DNA from 3 places in the Sutcliffiella horikoshii genome. Region 2 is predicted to be linked to each of the others. Evidence: riboswitches for the same ligand, from Rfam matches in the RefSeq annotation. Region 2 holds a riboswitch; each other region holds the start of a gene.
The links. A riboswitch is a leader RNA that binds a small molecule or an ion and turns the genes downstream of it on or off. The one in region 2 is predicted to bind thiamine pyrophosphate.

Region 1 (5,644 bases), 1.4 Mb from region 2:
AAGATGTCTCAAGATATGAACTATAGCGATGACAATAAATTTATCCCGGTGACCTCGATTTCGGCACATAGTGGGAAACATGTCACCTTGGATTTGTATTACTACACGAACCAAGTGGTGAATATTTGCATCTACGGAAACTCGGAGGACTGGGTGTTGATTGATACAGGAATGCCGAAGTCCGCAAGAGAGATTCTTTCTGTGGTGGAGAACCATTTAGGGAAAGGTGCCCGCCCGAAAGCAATCATTTTGACGCACGGTCATTTTGATCATGTCGGGGCGTCGGTGGAGCTGGTGCGGCATTGGGAGGTTCCGGTGTATGCGCATGAGCTGGAGCTTCCGTACCTGACCGGAAAAAGCGATTATCCTGAGCCGGATCCGAGTGTAGAAGGGGGCCTCGTTGCGAAAGTGTCCTCCTATTTTCCCAACGAAACAACCGATCTCAGCGGGCATGTCCATGCACTCCCTGCTGACGGTACTGTACCGGGTATGGAAGGCTGGCGCTGGATTCACACGCCAGGTCACTCGCCGGGACATGTCTCTCTGTTTCGCGAGTCAGACCGCACCCTCATCGCAGGGGATGCGTTTGTCACAGTAAGGCAGGACTCGCTGTATAAAGTGCTTGTCCAACAACAGGAAGTCTGCGGGCCGCCGCGGTATTTTACAACGGATTGGCACGCGGCATGGGAATCAGTGAAAAAAATGGAAGCGTTAAAGCCGCAAGTTGCCGTCACTGGTCATGGGCCGGCCATGGAAGGTGAGGAACTGGCCCAAGGACTCACTAAACTTGTACAAAATTTTGAATCAATCGCTATTCCGGACTACGGAAAATATGTATAACAAAAGGAGAACATCATGAAAGCAGTCACCTACCAAGGGAAAAACACAGTAGTGGTAAAAAAAGTAGAAGCACCAAAAATTCAGGACCGTGAAGACGTCATTATCAGGATAACTTCGACTGCCATCTGTGGATCGGATCTTCATCTATACCAAGGGAATTTCCCATTACCGATCGGCTATATCATCGGGCACGAACCAATGGGGATTGTGGAGGAAGTGGGACCGGACGTGACAAAGGTGAAAAAGGGTGACCGCGTTGTCATCCCATTTACCGTCGCTTGCGGAAGATGCCATTACTGCGAACACGAGCTGGAAAGTCAATGTGATAACTCCAACCCGCACTATGACTCCGGAGGATATTTCGGCTACTCCGAAAAATTCGGAAATCATCCTGGCGGACAGGCAGAATACCTGCGCGTCCCGTTTGGCAACTTTACCCCATTTGTCATCCCGGAGGACTGCGAGCTGGAGGATGAATCACTCCTCCTCTTATCGGACGTCTTGCCAACTGCCTACTGGAGCGTGGTGAATGCAGGTGTGAAAGAGGGAGACACGGTCATTGTCCTAGGCTGCGGACCTGTAGGACTCATGGCCCAGCAATTCGCCTGGCAAAAAGGTGCCAAACGAGTCATCGCCGTCGATTACATTGGCAACAGGCTACAGCACTCCAAGCAACACATGCAAACAGAAGTCTTCGATTTCACCAAATATGACGACATGGGCGAAACCCTCAAGGAAGTGACAAAAGGCGGAGCCGACGTTGTCATCGACTGCGTCGGGATGGACGGGAAAAAGTCCCCGCTAGAATGGGTCGAGCAAAAAATGAAACTTCAAGGCGGAACACTTGGCCCGATCCAAATTGCCACCAAAGCCGTGCGAAAAGCAGGTACGTTACAGATTACAGGTGTGTATGGCGGATTGTACAATATGTTCCCGCTAGGACCGTTTTTCACCAGGAACATCAATATAAGAATGGGACAGGCCCCAGCTCGTCATTTTATGCCACACCTGTATGATCAAATTAAGAGTGGGAAACTTGATCCGACCAAAATCATTACACATAAAATGTCCTTGGATGAGGCAGCGCATGGATACGACATATTTAACAAAAAAGAAGATGACTGTATTAAGGTGATTTTGAAGCCATGATTGGGTCCGTTAAAGCGAGGGGGCAATATAATGTACCCCTCGTAAAGGACAAGTTGATTAAGGGTCAAGTAGCAGCTGGTACTTCGACCGACTTAGTTCAAGGTCCCTGTCTTCAAAATATAAAACGCTTGGAATAAATAACTATATATTGTAATATATTCATATAGAATATCCACTAGGGGAGCCAATAGGCTGAGACGGAGCTTTACGCGACGGACCCTTTGAACCTGATCTGGGTGATACCAGCGGAGGAAAGTGGTGCATTGAGTTTAGTACGTACATATTCTCATGCTCCTCTTTCCCATGGAAGAGGAGCTTTTTTCGTTAAAATAGCTAGGCTTGCTTCTTCTTTGGGAAAAGGTGGGTATTCTCCTAATTAATTTTGAGGAGGAATACGACATGAAGTTTTCAGAGCAGTTACGAAGAGAGGCAGATCCCATTTTTCAGGCGATTTTTGAACATCCGTTTGTAAAAGGGATCGGGGGAGGAAATGTACCAAAAGAGGCACTTATTCATTATGTAGAGCAAGATTTTGAGTATCTATCAACTTTTTGCAGAATTTATGGTCTGGCTGTTTCTAAATGCACCGACCGGGAAGATATGGCATTTTTTCAACAACAAATAGGGTTTGTGTTAAATTCTGAGGTGCATCCACACAATAATTTTTGTGAAGTAGCTGGCGTGCGTTATGAGGAATTACAAAAAGCACCACTTGCTCCGACTGCCCACCACTATACACGGCATATGATGGAAGCGGCAGCAAACGGGACACTAGGCGAAACACTTGCTGCCCTTGCCCCTTGCCCTTGGACATATTGGGAAATTGGGAAAAAGCTTATTCAAGAAGTGAAGCCAACACCTGATCATCCTTTTTATGAATGGATCATGTTTTACGGAAACGAGGAAGTGACTTCGATCACACAAGTGTTCATGGACAAAATTGATGCTTGTGCATCAACAGCAGGTGAAGAAGAAAAACAACGTATGCGAGACCATTTTATAACGAGCACACAATTAGAACACCAATTTTGGACAATGGCTTATACGCAGGAAAAGTGGCCTGTTGCTTTGGATCGGGTTAGAGTTTAGTAGATAGTTTAGTAACATTAGGGTACAGTAAAGGTCCTATGACCGGCTAGTATAATTTTTTGAATGAGAGAGGTTTGAAAAATGCAGGTGATCATAATGATTACCTGCATTTTTTTATTTTTTAGTACTTTCATAGAATAATAAAAATTAAACAAACGTTTGTAGAAACTGAAATTCATCATTGTAACAAAAGTTCTAAAAACCATTCGACAAACCTCAACCATTTTTGCATGCTATTTTAAAATATCTTCTAGCTATCCACAAAAGCTAAACCACTAAAAACTGGGCCACCGTGCCTGTCCCCTCCACCCAAAATCCCCTTGCATAAATATGTCGCACCGTGATATAGTCAAACTACGACATATGTCACAACGCGACACACTTGAAAGATAGAGGTGACCATATTGGATCTATCCAAAATCATAAAAAAATACATACCCATGACTGAAACCGCATTCTACATATTGCTGTCATTGACAGAACCGCGCCATGGCTATGGAATCATCAAACACGTCGAAGAAATCTCTAACGGTCGTATCCGCCTGGGCTCTGGAACCATTTACGGAACGCTGACGAAAATGCAAAAGGATGGAGTTATCACCGTGTTTGCGGATGCCGAGCGGAAAACGGTGTACGAAATCACCGATAGCGGCAAAGAGCTGATTACCGCAGAAATCGAGCGATTGAAGGAGCTTCACGGAAACGCATTGAAGTACGAGGGGGAATTCCTATGAAAACAATCATCAAACCATTATGGAGCTACGATGTACAGAAAACCGAACAATTGCTTACCGACCAGGCAAAAGCAGGCTATCACCTAACACAGCTTAACCGCTTCAAACGCCGCTTCACTTTCGAAAAGGGCAACCCAAAAGACGTAACCTACCGAATCGGCTACGACAAAATAAAACCCGCAACCCTTTCCAACACCATGCGCAATGACGGCTGGGAAAAAGTCACCCAAAGTGGCAAGTGGTATGTGATCGCAAACGAGAAACCGCAGGCAGAAGTGACTACTTCCACAAGTCGCGACGCCATCATCAAACGAAACAACTATATCTTTTATGCATTCATGGCCATACTCATCTACATAACCGGTGCAATGCTGGTAAACATAGCCCTCTTCTCCACCGTCTTTTTTGCAAGTGACGGAAACGTGGAAGTAGTGGAAAGTCCACTCTGGATCATCACCTACACCGGCTCAGCCCTAAGTACCGCTTTCTACTTTTTTATGATCTACTCTGTTTGGAAAATAAAGAAAACAAACAAATCCCTGTCACAAGAGAACCAAACAACATATTCGTCCCAACACACCCTAGATAAGAAAAACCTTACGAAAGCAGAAGAAAAACAACTAAAACGAGATGGACTAATCATTAAACGCCGCAAATTCGGCTGGATGTACTCGCCTGATAAACTGGAAAAGTGGCTAGAGCAACACGCAGCAGAAGGAAATCGCCTCCACCGCGTCAGCAAACTTGGCACCACCTTCTATTTCCGAGAAGGCGAGCCACAACATATCAAATACAGCGCAGACTACCAAAATCTATCGAATGATAGTTATTTCGAGATTCATAGACAAGCAGGTTGGAAGGATATATTCAGCTCCAAGGGTGCCATCCAAAAATGGACCATCTGGAGCAAGGAATACGAAGAAGGCGAAACACCACCAGCCTTGTACAGCGACAAAACGCACAAGCTCAAGCAAGCAAAGAAAGTCGCCTTCTCTTATACCGTGATCTTCCTACCGATGGTTCTAATGTATATGTTCATCGCCAGCATAAACATAGGCTTTCTGTTTCGAAAAGAAGAGGCGTGGACGTTACATGATACCAATACCATTATGTTTTTCCTTTGTATTCTCGTGTTCGGTACATTCATCACAAAGACTTGGATGTATTACTTTAGGCTGCGGAGAGCTTGAAGGTAGATGAAGCAATAATAAAATGACCATTAGAACCCCACGGTTTTAATGGTCATTTTCATAGATGTCCTACAAAGAACTATTGCTTTTTCATCAAAAATCTTCACTGCTTTTGTCCGGTGTCAATGCAAATATAATCCCAATGGTGTTTGGTGGAACGCTGGCAAGCAGGAACCACCAGTTGCCGGTAGTAATAGATAGGATTCCAAAACAAATAACGGACAAGGCCACAATGAAAATACCGAATTTGACTTTAGAGGGCTTCAACGGCTCCGACATATTCATATTGATGGACAAGATCATGCCTGTAAATCCCCAGCTCGTCATGTGAACAACCATAATGACAGCAAGAACGATGGCGGGCCTTAACTCCATACCGAACATGATCAACGTAAATAATAAATAAATGGAAGCAAGGGTGAAGAACCAAGAAATGGACCGGGCCTTTTGCCAAATATGGTCATGCAGTTCATCCAATCCACGCTGCTTTTTGGCCATACGGCGGCCAAACCACCAAGCTAATATACCTATCACAGCTCCTCCATATAATCCTACCAACCCACCAATTTGTACCTCCATTATTCTTCTCCCCCTTCTTCTAAAATAAAGACCTCTTCAATGATGCAATCGAATACCTTTGAA
Region 2 (5,644 bases):
TCATATCTAAGCTTGATGGTTCGGGTGGAACCACGACCATAGGTTCTGTTATAGGGGGGATCTGATCTAGGTGTCTTTCTGTTTGAACAGTCGGTTTTGAACACCCGATTAATAAACATATAGAAATTAATAGATAGATAGGTTTGAACATCTTTTCTCCTCTTTATGCAAGCTTCTCTTACAATAATTCTTTTTGGAGCCTCGAAATCCTCCTTTTTCGTTTAATTGGTTAAAGAAAGGGTATTCTAAAAAACAAACTGATAAAGGAGGAGTTTAAGATGCCTTATGATTCTCTAAAGGAACTACCGGATGGAGTGAGGGATAATCTTCCTAAACATGCCCAGGAAATCTACAAGGAAGCATTCAATTCAGCCTCAGATCAGTATGATAAAGAAGAAACGGCACATAAAGTGGCATGGAGTGCAGTCAAGGAAAAGTACAAGAAAAATGATAATGATAACTGGGAGAAGAAATAGATTTCGAGATAATCCTTGTCAATTTTTATTAATAGGCATTTAGTTAACTTAAATCAGATTTGAAATCAATAAGAAAAAGGCTGTTAAAAAGATCAATTCCGATCTTTTTAACAGCCACTTTTAATATGGAGCGGATGGGATTCGAACCCACGACCCCTTCGCTGCCAGCGAAGTATTCTCCCACTGAACTACCGCCCCGGTGAGAATGAATTTATTTTATCAAAAATTCTTTCTTTTGCAAACGTTTTTTTTATAAAGTCTTAATCCAAGTTTTCTACTTCTGCTTGAATCACACCTGTAAGTGATTTTAGCTCATAATATACATCTGTCGTATATACGCTTTTCTTCGTGGTGATGATGCAATTAAGCACGATATCATCTTTTTCCTCTTTAACCTTCACTCGTTTTATAGAAAGATTTTTGTGATGAATCTCTTTCATGACCATAGTCAGGTCAATATCTTTTTCGATAAAGATTTTTACTTTTATTTCTTTTTCCTTCAATTTCTTTGGCCCTATCTTATCAAATAGGGAAGGGATTATTTTCACACCAAGAATGATGAAAATGACACCAAAAGCTCCTTCAATAAAAAATCCTGCACCAATAGTAATTCCAAGTGCAGCGGATGCCAATACTAGGGCAGCTGTTGTCAGTCCTGAAATAGCCTCGTTACTTCTTCTTAAAATTACTCCTGCTCCTAAAAATCCAATACCGCTAATAACATATGAAGGAATTCGTCCAGGATCCATCGGTCTTGAGTATTCCTTAGAATAGAGAAAAGCAGATTCATAAGAAACGATGGTTAGAAGACATGCCATCACGGAGACGATTACGCAGGTTTTCAGTCCGAGTGGTTTTCCTTTTAATTCGCGTTCTAACCCTATTATTATTCCAGCTATTGAAGCAAAAACAAGTTTTACAATAAAATCGTATTCATCAAAATATTCCATGAACAATTCCATAAGGCCCCTCCTGTAACTAGAAAAGATATGATATTCTATATAAAAATAGTTATTAGTAAATTATAACAATATTCTGTAAAATTAGAAAGTTATTAAAAAATACTAACAGTTTGGGTGAAGGCAAATGAATAAGTGGTTTAATCCATACGTGGCTCTCGCGGTGGGAGTAGTTACTGTATCCACATCCGCCATTTTCGTGAAATTAGCGGATGCCCCTGCTGGAGTGGTAGCCTTCTACCGGTTGTTTTTCTCCGTAATACTACTACTACCCATATTTCTATATAAATATGTTGGGGAATTAAAGGATATTTCGAAGAGGGATTGGCTCTTCTCTGCGTTGGCAGGTGTATTCTTGGCGTTTCATTTTATTCTATGGTTTGAATCCTTAAACTATACCAGTGTAGCAAGTTCAACAGTGCTCGTAACCCTCCAGCCTTTATTTGCGTTTATTGGAACTTATTTGTTTTTCCAAGAAAGGCTCAGCACAAAAGCTATTGTAAGCGGATTGATGGCAATAGCCGGTAGTGTAATCATCAGTTGGGGTGATTTTCAGATTAGCGGAATGGCTTTATTTGGAGATGTATTGGCATTGGTGGCCTGTGCGCTTGTGACAGCATATCTGTTGTTCGGACAAGATGTCAGAAAAAGGCTGTCTTTAATAACTTATACATTTATTGTTTATGGGATTTGTTGCATTACTTTGCTTTTCTATGTACTAGTAACTGGGGAGTCTCTAACAGGATATTCTTCCACAGATTGGTTTTGGTTCTTAATGCTTGCAATCATTCCAACATTACTGGGCCACTCTTTTTTCAATTGGGCTGTTAAATATATCAGCACCAATGTCATTTCCATGAGCATTTTATTTGAACCGATTGGTGCAGCAGTACTCGCTTATTTTGTATTAAACGAAATGGTAACATGGACCCAATTCACAGGAGGATTGCTTGTGATGCTCAGTGTTGGTTATTTCTTAAGAGATAATCGTAAAAAAAATGAAAACTAAAAGCCGACACATTGTCGGCTTTATCTATTATATGTATAAATCATTGGAGTCTGGTGGCCATCATTGCAAAAAAGATGCCTAGTGAAAGGCTCACAATGAACCCTTCTCCGCGTACATTTCCTTCTTCATCACTTATACGCAACCCCTCAAAATATGCAAACAGTAATAAGCCAATTGAAGTCAGTAATGCTACAATAAATGCTGCGTATTTTACAAGATCCATATCTTATCCTCCTGTTTCACTTATTACTAGATTGTATGAGGGACTTTAATAGAACATTCTAGTAAATTTCTCGTAAAAAAAAGCTGGCCGTAGAGGCCAGCTTAAGCAACGGAATTATTAAAGGTAAATATTCGAGGGACTGTTTTAATCAAGAGTACCGTCACGATTGTGGCTATTACAAAACTCGGTAACATAAATGAGCCGTTATAAAGCAACGAATATAGCCATACTGGTTGCCCTTCTGGTGCCAGATAGTCAAAGTAGATTATTCCAGCAGTATAATGAGCCAAGAATCTTAGAAGGCAACCTATAAAAGAGGCAATACTTACATACATCACAAGCTTTTTTATCTCATCTCTCTTAGCGGATGTCGCAACTTGACTCGCTACAACTCCTGCAAAACCTAGAGAAGTAAATGCCACTATATAATCCAGAAAAATTTGAACTGGATCGATTCCCCAGAAGGTACCTGTTACTATCTGAAGTAGACCAAGAATAAAACCAGATAATATTCCGCCTTTTATTCCCCAGCGAAAGGCCATGATAAATACCGGTACCATTGAGATAGTTATTGCGCCACCTTGTGGCCATATCTGTAAAGATAAAACCCCGGCCAATAAGTCAAGTAAGTAAGCAAGAGCTCCAAAAATAGCAACTTCAACTAGAAATAATGTGTTATTCTTCTTCATGAATATCCCCCTTAACATAAAAAAAGCAATAAAGGAGGCCCTTTATTGCTTAAATGAAATAAGTAATAAATCCGCCACATCCCTACGATAGTACTAACTAACAGGTTCAAAGGGTCAGAACATCAAGTTCACTCTCAGCCGTTAAGGCCCCCCTCGTGGAAAAGAATTCAATTGTCTTCCTTCATCATACATAACCCACAAGAAAACGACAAGTTTTTTCAAAAGCAAACTATAATAGAAGAAGTAAGTTGTGTATATTCCATTAACAGAACCTCTATCAAAAATATTGAAAAAAAGTATTGCAATATAGTTGTAGAGGTGGTATATTTAATTTCGTCGCTGCGAGGGCAGTGATGAGATGTGAAAATGCTACTTCAAAAAAACAAAAAACAGCTTGACTTTAAAACGACAAGTTGTTATGATTAGGAAGTCGCTTTTGAGCGAATCTTGTAAGAAAATGATCTTTGAAAACTAAACAAAACAACAGCGTCATAACGTCGGTTCTACGGAACTGGCAAAATGATTTAAGTAACACAAGCTAGCAAATTTTGAGCAAAAGCTCAGACTCTTTATTGGAGAGTTTGATCCTGGCTCAGGACGAACGCTGGCGGCGTGCCTAATACATGCAAGTCGAGCGGACCTTTCAAAAGCTTGCTTTTGAAAGGTCAGCGGCGGACGGGTGAGTAACACGTGGGCAACCTGCCTGTAAGACTGGGATAACTTCGGGAAACCGGAGCTAATACCGGATAATATAAGGAACCTCCTGGTTCTTTATTGAAAGATGGTTTCGGCTATCACTTACAGATGGGCCCGCGGCGCATTAGCTAGTTGGTGAGGTAACGGCTCACCAAGGCAACGATGCGTAGCCGACCTGAGAGGGTGATCGGCCACACTGGGACTGAGACACGGCCCAGACTCCTACGGGAGGCAGCAGTAGGGAATCTTCCACAATGGACGAAAGTCTGATGGAGCAACGCCGCGTGAGCGATGAAGGCCTTCGGGTCGTAAAGCTCTGTTGTTAGGGAAGAACAAGTGCGAGAGTAACTGCTCGCACCTTGACGGTACCTAACCAGAAAGCCACGGCTAACTACGTGCCAGCAGCCGCGGTAATACGTAGGTGGCAAGCGTTGTCCGGAATTATTGGGCGTAAAGCGCGCGCAGGTGGTCCTTTAAGTCTGATGTGAAAGCCCACGGCTCAACCGTGGAGGGTCATTGGAAACTGGGGGACTTGAGTGCAGAAGAGGAAAGTGGAATTCCAAGTGTAGCGGTGAAATGCGTAGAGATTTGGAGGAACACCAGTGGCGAAGGCGACTTTCTGGTCTGTAACTGACACTGAGGCGCGAAAGCGTGGGGAGCAAACAGGATTAGATACCCTGGTAGTCCACGCCGTAAACGATGAGTGCTAAGTGTTAGAGGGTTTCCGCCCTTTAGTGCTGCAGCTAACGCATTAAGCACTCCGCCTGGGGAGTACGGTCGCAAGACTGAAACTCAAAGGAATTGACGGGGGCCCGCACAAGCGGTGGAGCATGTGGTTTAATTCGAAGCAACGCGAAGAACCTTACCAGGTCTTGACATCCTCTGACACTCCTAGAGATAGGACGTTCCCCTTCGGGGGACAGAGTGACAGGTGGTGCATGGTTGTCGTCAGCTCGTGTCGTGAGATGTTGGGTTAAGTCCCGCAACGAGCGCAACCCTTGATCTTAGTTGCCAGCATTCAGTTGGGCACTCTAAGGTGACTGCCGGTGACAAACCGGAGGAAGGTGGGGATGACGTCAAATCATCATGCCCCTTATGACCTGGGCTACACACGTGCTACAATGGACGGTACAAAGGGCAGCAAAACCGCGAGGTCGAGCCAATCCCATAAAACCGTTCTCAGTTCGGATTGCAGGCTGCAACTCGCCTGCATGAAGCCGGAATCGCTAGTAATCGCGGATCAGCATGCCGCGGTGAATACGTTCCCGGGCCTTGTACACACCGCCCGTCACACCACGAGAGTTTGTAACACCCGAAGTCGGTGGGGTAACCTTTTGGAGCCAGCCGCCTAAGGTGGGACAGATGATTGGGGTGAAGTCGTAACAAGGTAGCCGTATCGGAAGGTGCGGCTGGATCACCTCCTTTCTAAGGAATGTACGCTTGTTGTTTTGTTTAGTTTTGAGAGAGCATTCTCTCAAAAATGACAGTTCTTATGAATTGTCGCAGATAAATCATTCGATTTATCTCTGTTGTTCCTTGAAAACTAGATAATGTAACTAATATCAAGATATTCACAAAATATCGTTCATCTT
Region 3 (5,644 bases), 2.0 Mb from region 2:
CAACTCGTAATAAAAGGTACGATTCTTTTGATTACTGAAACGCTTCGCTTCCATTGCCACAGCAATTCGATGGGCTCTTCTGATACTTTGGGAGAGTAAAGGGATGCTGTAAAAGTACATCTTTTTCAACAAGTTGCCTTTCTGCTCCACTCCCCTAACAATCAGCGCCTTCCTCAAGGTGAGAAACTCCTGTAGGATTAACGGCAAAAGACGGATACCCGCCATAAAGCTATAAGCAAATTTCGGCGGTAGCTTCCATTGCTGCATCAATGAATAGAATAAATATACCGGCCGGGTCGTCAGGGCGAATATCAACCCGCAAAAAGCAAAGGCAAGGGACCGTAACCCTAAATGAATTCCACGATAAAAACTTTCCTCCGAGACATGAATTAATCCGAATTCCAACCAGGTGGTTTCTCCCTTTCCAAACAGAACCATTGAGACAGCCGATGTGAAAAATAAAAAGACAAATGGAATCAATAAAAGAAGCTTCAGTTTATACGATTGCCCCGTCATTAAAAGATAGACTAACAATAGAATTCCGGTTAAGTTCAGCATGATATTGATATTATGAATGAACAGGACACCTATAAAAAGGAGGACCATCCCTAGTAGTTTGAAGCTCGGATTAATATCATGCATCCATGATTTATTTTTATAAAGCTCCAACTGCATCCTTTTCTCCCCTGCCTCTTAATCTCTCCTTACTCCTCATATCAATAAGGTTTCCATCCTTTACTGTCCAAATGGTGTCAGCAAACTCGGTAACAATGTTCTCATCATGTGTAACCATCAAGATAGCGACGCCTGCTTCCTTTAATGCTTCCAACCATTCCAGCATGGCAAATGTGTTTCTACTGTCCTGGCCAAATGTCGGTTCATCCAATAGAAGAATACTCGGCTGATGGATGACAGCAGCCGCTACGCTCAGCCTGCGCTTTTGGCCAACGGATAATTGGTATGGATGGTGATGACGCACGTGGTCCAATTGGAAAAGTCTCAGCATTTCCTCTACCTTTTCCAATACCAATCCTTCGTCCATTTTCTTTAGGCGCAGTGTATAAGCAACTTCCGCTTCCACAGATTTGGTTACAAATTGGAATTCAGGGTTCTGGAAAACGAAAGTTACCTTGTCAGTGGGGATATTTATGACCTTTTCCCCATTAATTTCGAGGGTTCCTTCTGTCTTTAACAACTTCATTAACGATTCCAGCAATGTGCTTTTTCCAGCCCCATTTTCCCCTACCACGGAAATCCATTCTCCCTTACGAATTTCCGCTTCCTCCACATAAATCTTTTTCTCTTTCCCACGAAAGCCTGAATAACCGTTTACTTTTAACACCGTTTCAGCCTCCATGTTAAGCATGGAGAAGGGTTTTCTGTTTTTCAAATAATTCTCCCAAGCACCTGGGTACCATATTCCATATTGGTTTAAATGAGAAAGCGAGGTTTTAAAGACATCTTGCGTCTTACCATCAGCAATTATATTTCCAGCGTCATCCAACACAATGATCCTTTCCACAAAATCAAGCAGCTGCTCCACTTTATGCTCCACGATGATGACGGTTTTATCATCTGCCACTTTCTTAATGGTATCCCATACTTCCCTGGTACCTTCTGGATCTAATAACGCGGTCGGTTCATCCAAAAAGAGTACATCTGGCTCCATCGCGAGGACAGAAGCAATGGCAAGCCGCTGCTTCATCCCTCCTGAGAGTTGCTGGATTTTCATGTGGAAATTCGGTAAGTCCAACCCCACCAAATCAAGGGCTTCTACAATCCGTCTTCCCATCTTCTCTCTTGGAACGGCGAGGTTTTCCAGTAAAAACGCAAGTTCTTCATCCACATAGGGCATACAAAACTGTGCATCCGGGTCTTGGAAGACATATCCCCATGAATTGGGCAAAAGCTGCTCTTTCACAATCATCGGCACTTCCACCACTTTGGGAATGAGTCCTGCCAACACTTGAATAAGAGTCGATTTCCCGCTTCCGGAGGGGCCAAGGATCAATACCTTTTCCCCTTTTCTAATCTCGAAGGATAAGTCTTCAAAGATTTTATCGCCACCTGGATATTTCAGTCTTAAATGGTCTAATCGTATGATTGTTTCCATTCTCTTACCTCCTATTGCCTTAAGGAGTCATAATCCTCCTTGCTCACCGGTCTTAAAAGACTTGTGACTCCCGTTGCCTCTAGCGCTTTTACCAAAACATAAGCAAGTACTCCCGCTAAAAGGACCGCTCCGATCAAACGGAAAGATATTAGCAATGTGACATTCCACCATACATAATCAAACAGGTATCCTCTAAAAAGGTCCAATAGAAGCGAACCTACACCTGCTGCGGCACCTGCAAGAGATGCGACAAGCACATCAAACCGCTTATAGCGGAAAGCCATGAATACCATTTCAGCAAAAAGCCCTTGTACGACACCATATATCAACACCATCAATCCATATTCAGACCCTACCAAGAATTCACCTGATGCGGCTGCCACTTCCGCCAGAAAAGCGACACCGGCTTTTCTGATCAGTAGATAAGCAACCGTTGCAGCAATGAACCACATGCCATATGTCAGCTCTTGAAGCTGCAATCCGAATGGAGCTAGCACGTTATAAACCGGGGCCCAAATTTTATAAACAACCCCAAACACCAATGCAATAATGACCGTCACCAATATATCTGTAAGCTTTAATCCTTTGTTCATATTAATTCCCCCTAAGCCTTCACTGCGGCTTCAGATACCGGCCACTTTTCCAAAGTGTAGGCCATTTCCCAGAAGGAATATTCATACTGACTGCTGATGATGAAATATTCAAGCCTTCTGGCTTTCTCTTCCTCGGTTGCCTTGTCTGCCAATTCATCCAATCTATTGATCTGCTCTTCCACAAGCTCCTTGAACCATTCTCCACCATATGCTGCAATCCATTCTTGATAGATCGGTTCCGCTGGAGTGCAATCTTTTAATCTCTCACCAATTTCATAATATAACCAGTAGCAAGGAAGCAGGGCTGCAATCACTTCTCCCAACCCACCGGTCAATACAGCACGATACATATGGGAAGTATAAGCGTGTGCGGTCGGAGCTGCCTGGAATGCCGCCTTCTCTGCCTCTGTCACCCCAAGGCGTTTTGAAAAATTTTCGTGCAAGGATAATTCCGCTTCATATGTACCTTGTGCATGTGCTGCTAGTCTTGCTGTCGTTTGTAAATCAAAAGCCTTTGCTCCGGCATATGCTTGAACTTTTGCAAAATGGCTTAAATAATAGGCATCCTGCAGTACATAATATTTAAACGACTCCAATGATAAAGTTCCATCTGCTATCCCTTTTACAAATGGGTGATGGAAGCTCGCCTCCCAAATGTAATCCGCTTTCTCTCTTACCAACTGTGAAAATTTCATTCTCCATTCCTCCTAAAAATGTTAGTAAATGCAAAAAACCACCTTCCTCGCTTGCGCAAAGAAGGTGGTGAATACACTAATACAGCTGAACTTTTAAATGAAAAGTGTCTCGACCCCACTTCCCTACGCTGGTGTTAACCAGATCAGGTTCTAAGAGTCTTGAAGTCACACTTCAATCTCAGCCTTATAAAGGCACCCCTAGTGGTAGATTCGTATATAGTTGTCGGAAAGCAATTTCTGATACCTATGTTAATTTGCTTTTTCTATTTTGTCAAAGAATAATTTTACACAGAAGCGGAATTTTCCAATCCTTCCGCTGACTCTTCCTCTTCTGTAGCGTGTTTAGGCAAGGTGAACATATAGAAAACCCCAACAAACAATAAGCAGCCGCCTACAAGAAGGTGAAGCCCTTCCACTGAAAGGATTTTTTGAAAAGTCAACGCAATGACTCCGAGAGTAATAGACTGAGACAACATCATCAATGGCGTAATCCAGCCCTGTACCCTGCCCATCATTTTAGGATCTACAATCCTAGGCAGCCATCCCCCAATTCCAATGTTGACAAAAGGCAGGCCAAGACCAATTAAAGCAGTGAATGCCAAATAGTAATACATATCCGGGCTATATCCACTAGCCACGACAAAAGCACCAGAGACACCCAAACCAATGATGACCATTTGATATAGTTTCAGCTTCTTCGCCATCATCGAGGCAATAATGCTTCCAATCAAAACCGAGATGCCAAATACTACTCCCATCACCATCATGAACTGCTCGTAGTCTGTTGGAGCAAGTTTGTATTTAAGTATATATGCCGGCATGACGGAAAGCCCCCCGTTTACGATCCCAAAAACAAAGAAACCAATGATAAGGTAGACCAACAAAGGATTTTTTATAATATAAAGCATTCCATCTTTAAAATCATTCGCTACAAACCTGACATTAAGTTGCGTCCATTTGTGTCGGCCATTCGGAAGGACCACCTCTTCTTCCAATTTACAAGCCCTAATTAAAACAGCGCTCACCATATAAGTGACAAAGCATACAAATATAGCACCTTGAAGGCCTACCGTCCAGTAGATAAAAATTCCTAACGCATTGCCAAACAGCATGAACAAACTGCTTGTCATCTGATTTAGTCCTGCTGCCACTGTATATTCATCCTTTGTAAGGATTCCTTGGATGATTGCAGCCTGGGCAGGATGGAAAAATTTCGATACAGCACTTCTTAAGAACAACAACCCGAATACGAGCGGCATCCAATCAATATATATAGCCCCCATAAGTGCCAACGACAAAATGGCACAAATCAGATCACTGTAAACAGCAATCTTCTGTCGATCCATTCTATCTGCTAGTACTCCTACCAGAAAGAAGACAGCAAGTGTAGGCAAAGAATACATTAATTCCGTCAATGCTGCATAAAATGGCTGATCTGAATATCTGTCCAACAAATACAGCATCAGAGCTGCGATACCAACGATACTTCCCATTGTCGACGTAAAAGACGACCAGAACAGCAAACTGTAATTCGGTTTCTTGAATATGGCAATCATATTTTTCATCACTTGTCCTCCACTATTCATTATCTAAAATAAGTTTAACTTCTTTAGAAATTGCCCGTAACCGACTGTCGGTTCTATTTTTCTCGGTCTGGAGATGGAGAACAAGCAACAAAACAATTGCATAACCCAAGTTATCACTGAAATATACATGTAGTTGTGCATAGAAAGATTAAAGGAGGTTTTATATGGACTCATTTGACAAGCAGCGGCATATGGAGGAGCTGAGACAGTTTCAAGATTGGTTTGAATCGAATAAACAAAAAGAGCCCTACCCCTTATACCCTAATTATGGAAAAATAACAAAATATCAAGAAATACCAATCAACTTTCCGGAACAGCGACAGTTACAGCAGCCTGGTTTGGAAAAATATATGGTTCCAAAGCCCATTATTGAAAATCCAAATTATAAGGGCAGTGGAAAGCTGAAGGGAAAGGTTGCACTCATTACTGCCGGGGATAGCGGGATAGGTGCAGCGACAGCGATTTCTTATGCAAAAGAAGGTGCAGATCTAGCCATCTCCTATCTTGATGAACATGAAGATGCGAACCGAACAAAATCTCGGATTGAAGAGCTGGGGCAACGATGTATCCTTATGCCTGGGGATTTAAGAGAGAAGAAACAATGTGTGGCAATTGTAGAACAAACAATCCAAGCTTTCGGAAAGTTGGATATTCTGG

Region 1: linked by a shared signal. The riboswitch ahead of tenA (thiaminase II) and the one ahead of thiT (energy-coupled thiamine transporter ThiT) in region 2 are both predicted to bind thiamine pyrophosphate.
Region 3: linked by a shared signal. The riboswitch ahead of tenA (thiaminase II) and the one ahead of thiT (energy-coupled thiamine transporter ThiT) in region 2 are both predicted to bind thiamine pyrophosphate.

Annotation. Positions count from the first base shown of each region.
Region 1 covers NZ_CP082918.1:546,835-552,478, forward strand. The annotation lists gene K7887_RS02965 (MBL fold metallo-hydrolase) at 4-840, shown strand; gene K7887_RS02970 (zinc-dependent alcohol dehydrogenase) at 856-1,989, shown strand; TPP riboswitch at 2,157-2,260, shown strand; gene tenA (thiaminase II) at 2,389-3,078, shown strand; gene K7887_RS02980 (PadR family transcriptional regulator) at 3,519-3,812, shown strand; gene K7887_RS02985 (DUF2812 domain-containing protein) at 3,809-5,002, shown strand; gene K7887_RS02990 (hypothetical protein) at 5,096-5,581, opposite strand; gene K7887_RS02995 (helix-turn-helix transcriptional regulator) at 5,581-5,644, opposite strand, start outside.
Region 2 covers NZ_CP082918.1:3,445,281-3,450,924, reverse strand. The annotation lists gene K7887_RS17710 (N-acetylmuramoyl-L-alanine amidase) at 1-151, opposite strand, end outside; gene K7887_RS17705 (ChaB family protein) at 279-476, shown strand; tRNA gene K7887_RS17700 (tRNA-Ala) at 603-674, opposite strand; gene K7887_RS17695 (MgtC/SapB family protein) at 737-1,438, opposite strand; gene K7887_RS17690 (DMT family transporter) at 1,563-2,444, shown strand; gene K7887_RS17685 (hypothetical protein) at 2,485-2,667, opposite strand; gene thiT (energy-coupled thiamine transporter ThiT) at 2,769-3,356, opposite strand; TPP riboswitch at 3,419-3,520, opposite strand; rRNA gene K7887_RS17675 (16S ribosomal RNA) at 3,926-5,477, shown strand.
Region 3 covers NZ_CP082918.1:1,151,385-1,157,028, reverse strand. The annotation lists gene K7887_RS05985 (energy-coupling factor transporter transmembrane component T family protein) at 1-675, opposite strand, end outside; gene K7887_RS05980 (ABC transporter ATP-binding protein) at 656-2,113, opposite strand; gene K7887_RS05975 (ECF transporter S component) at 2,125-2,706, opposite strand; gene tenA (thiaminase II) at 2,718-3,401, opposite strand; TPP riboswitch at 3,505-3,611, opposite strand; gene K7887_RS05965 (MFS transporter) at 3,686-4,966, opposite strand; gene K7887_RS05960 (SDR family oxidoreductase) at 5,152-5,644, shown strand, end outside.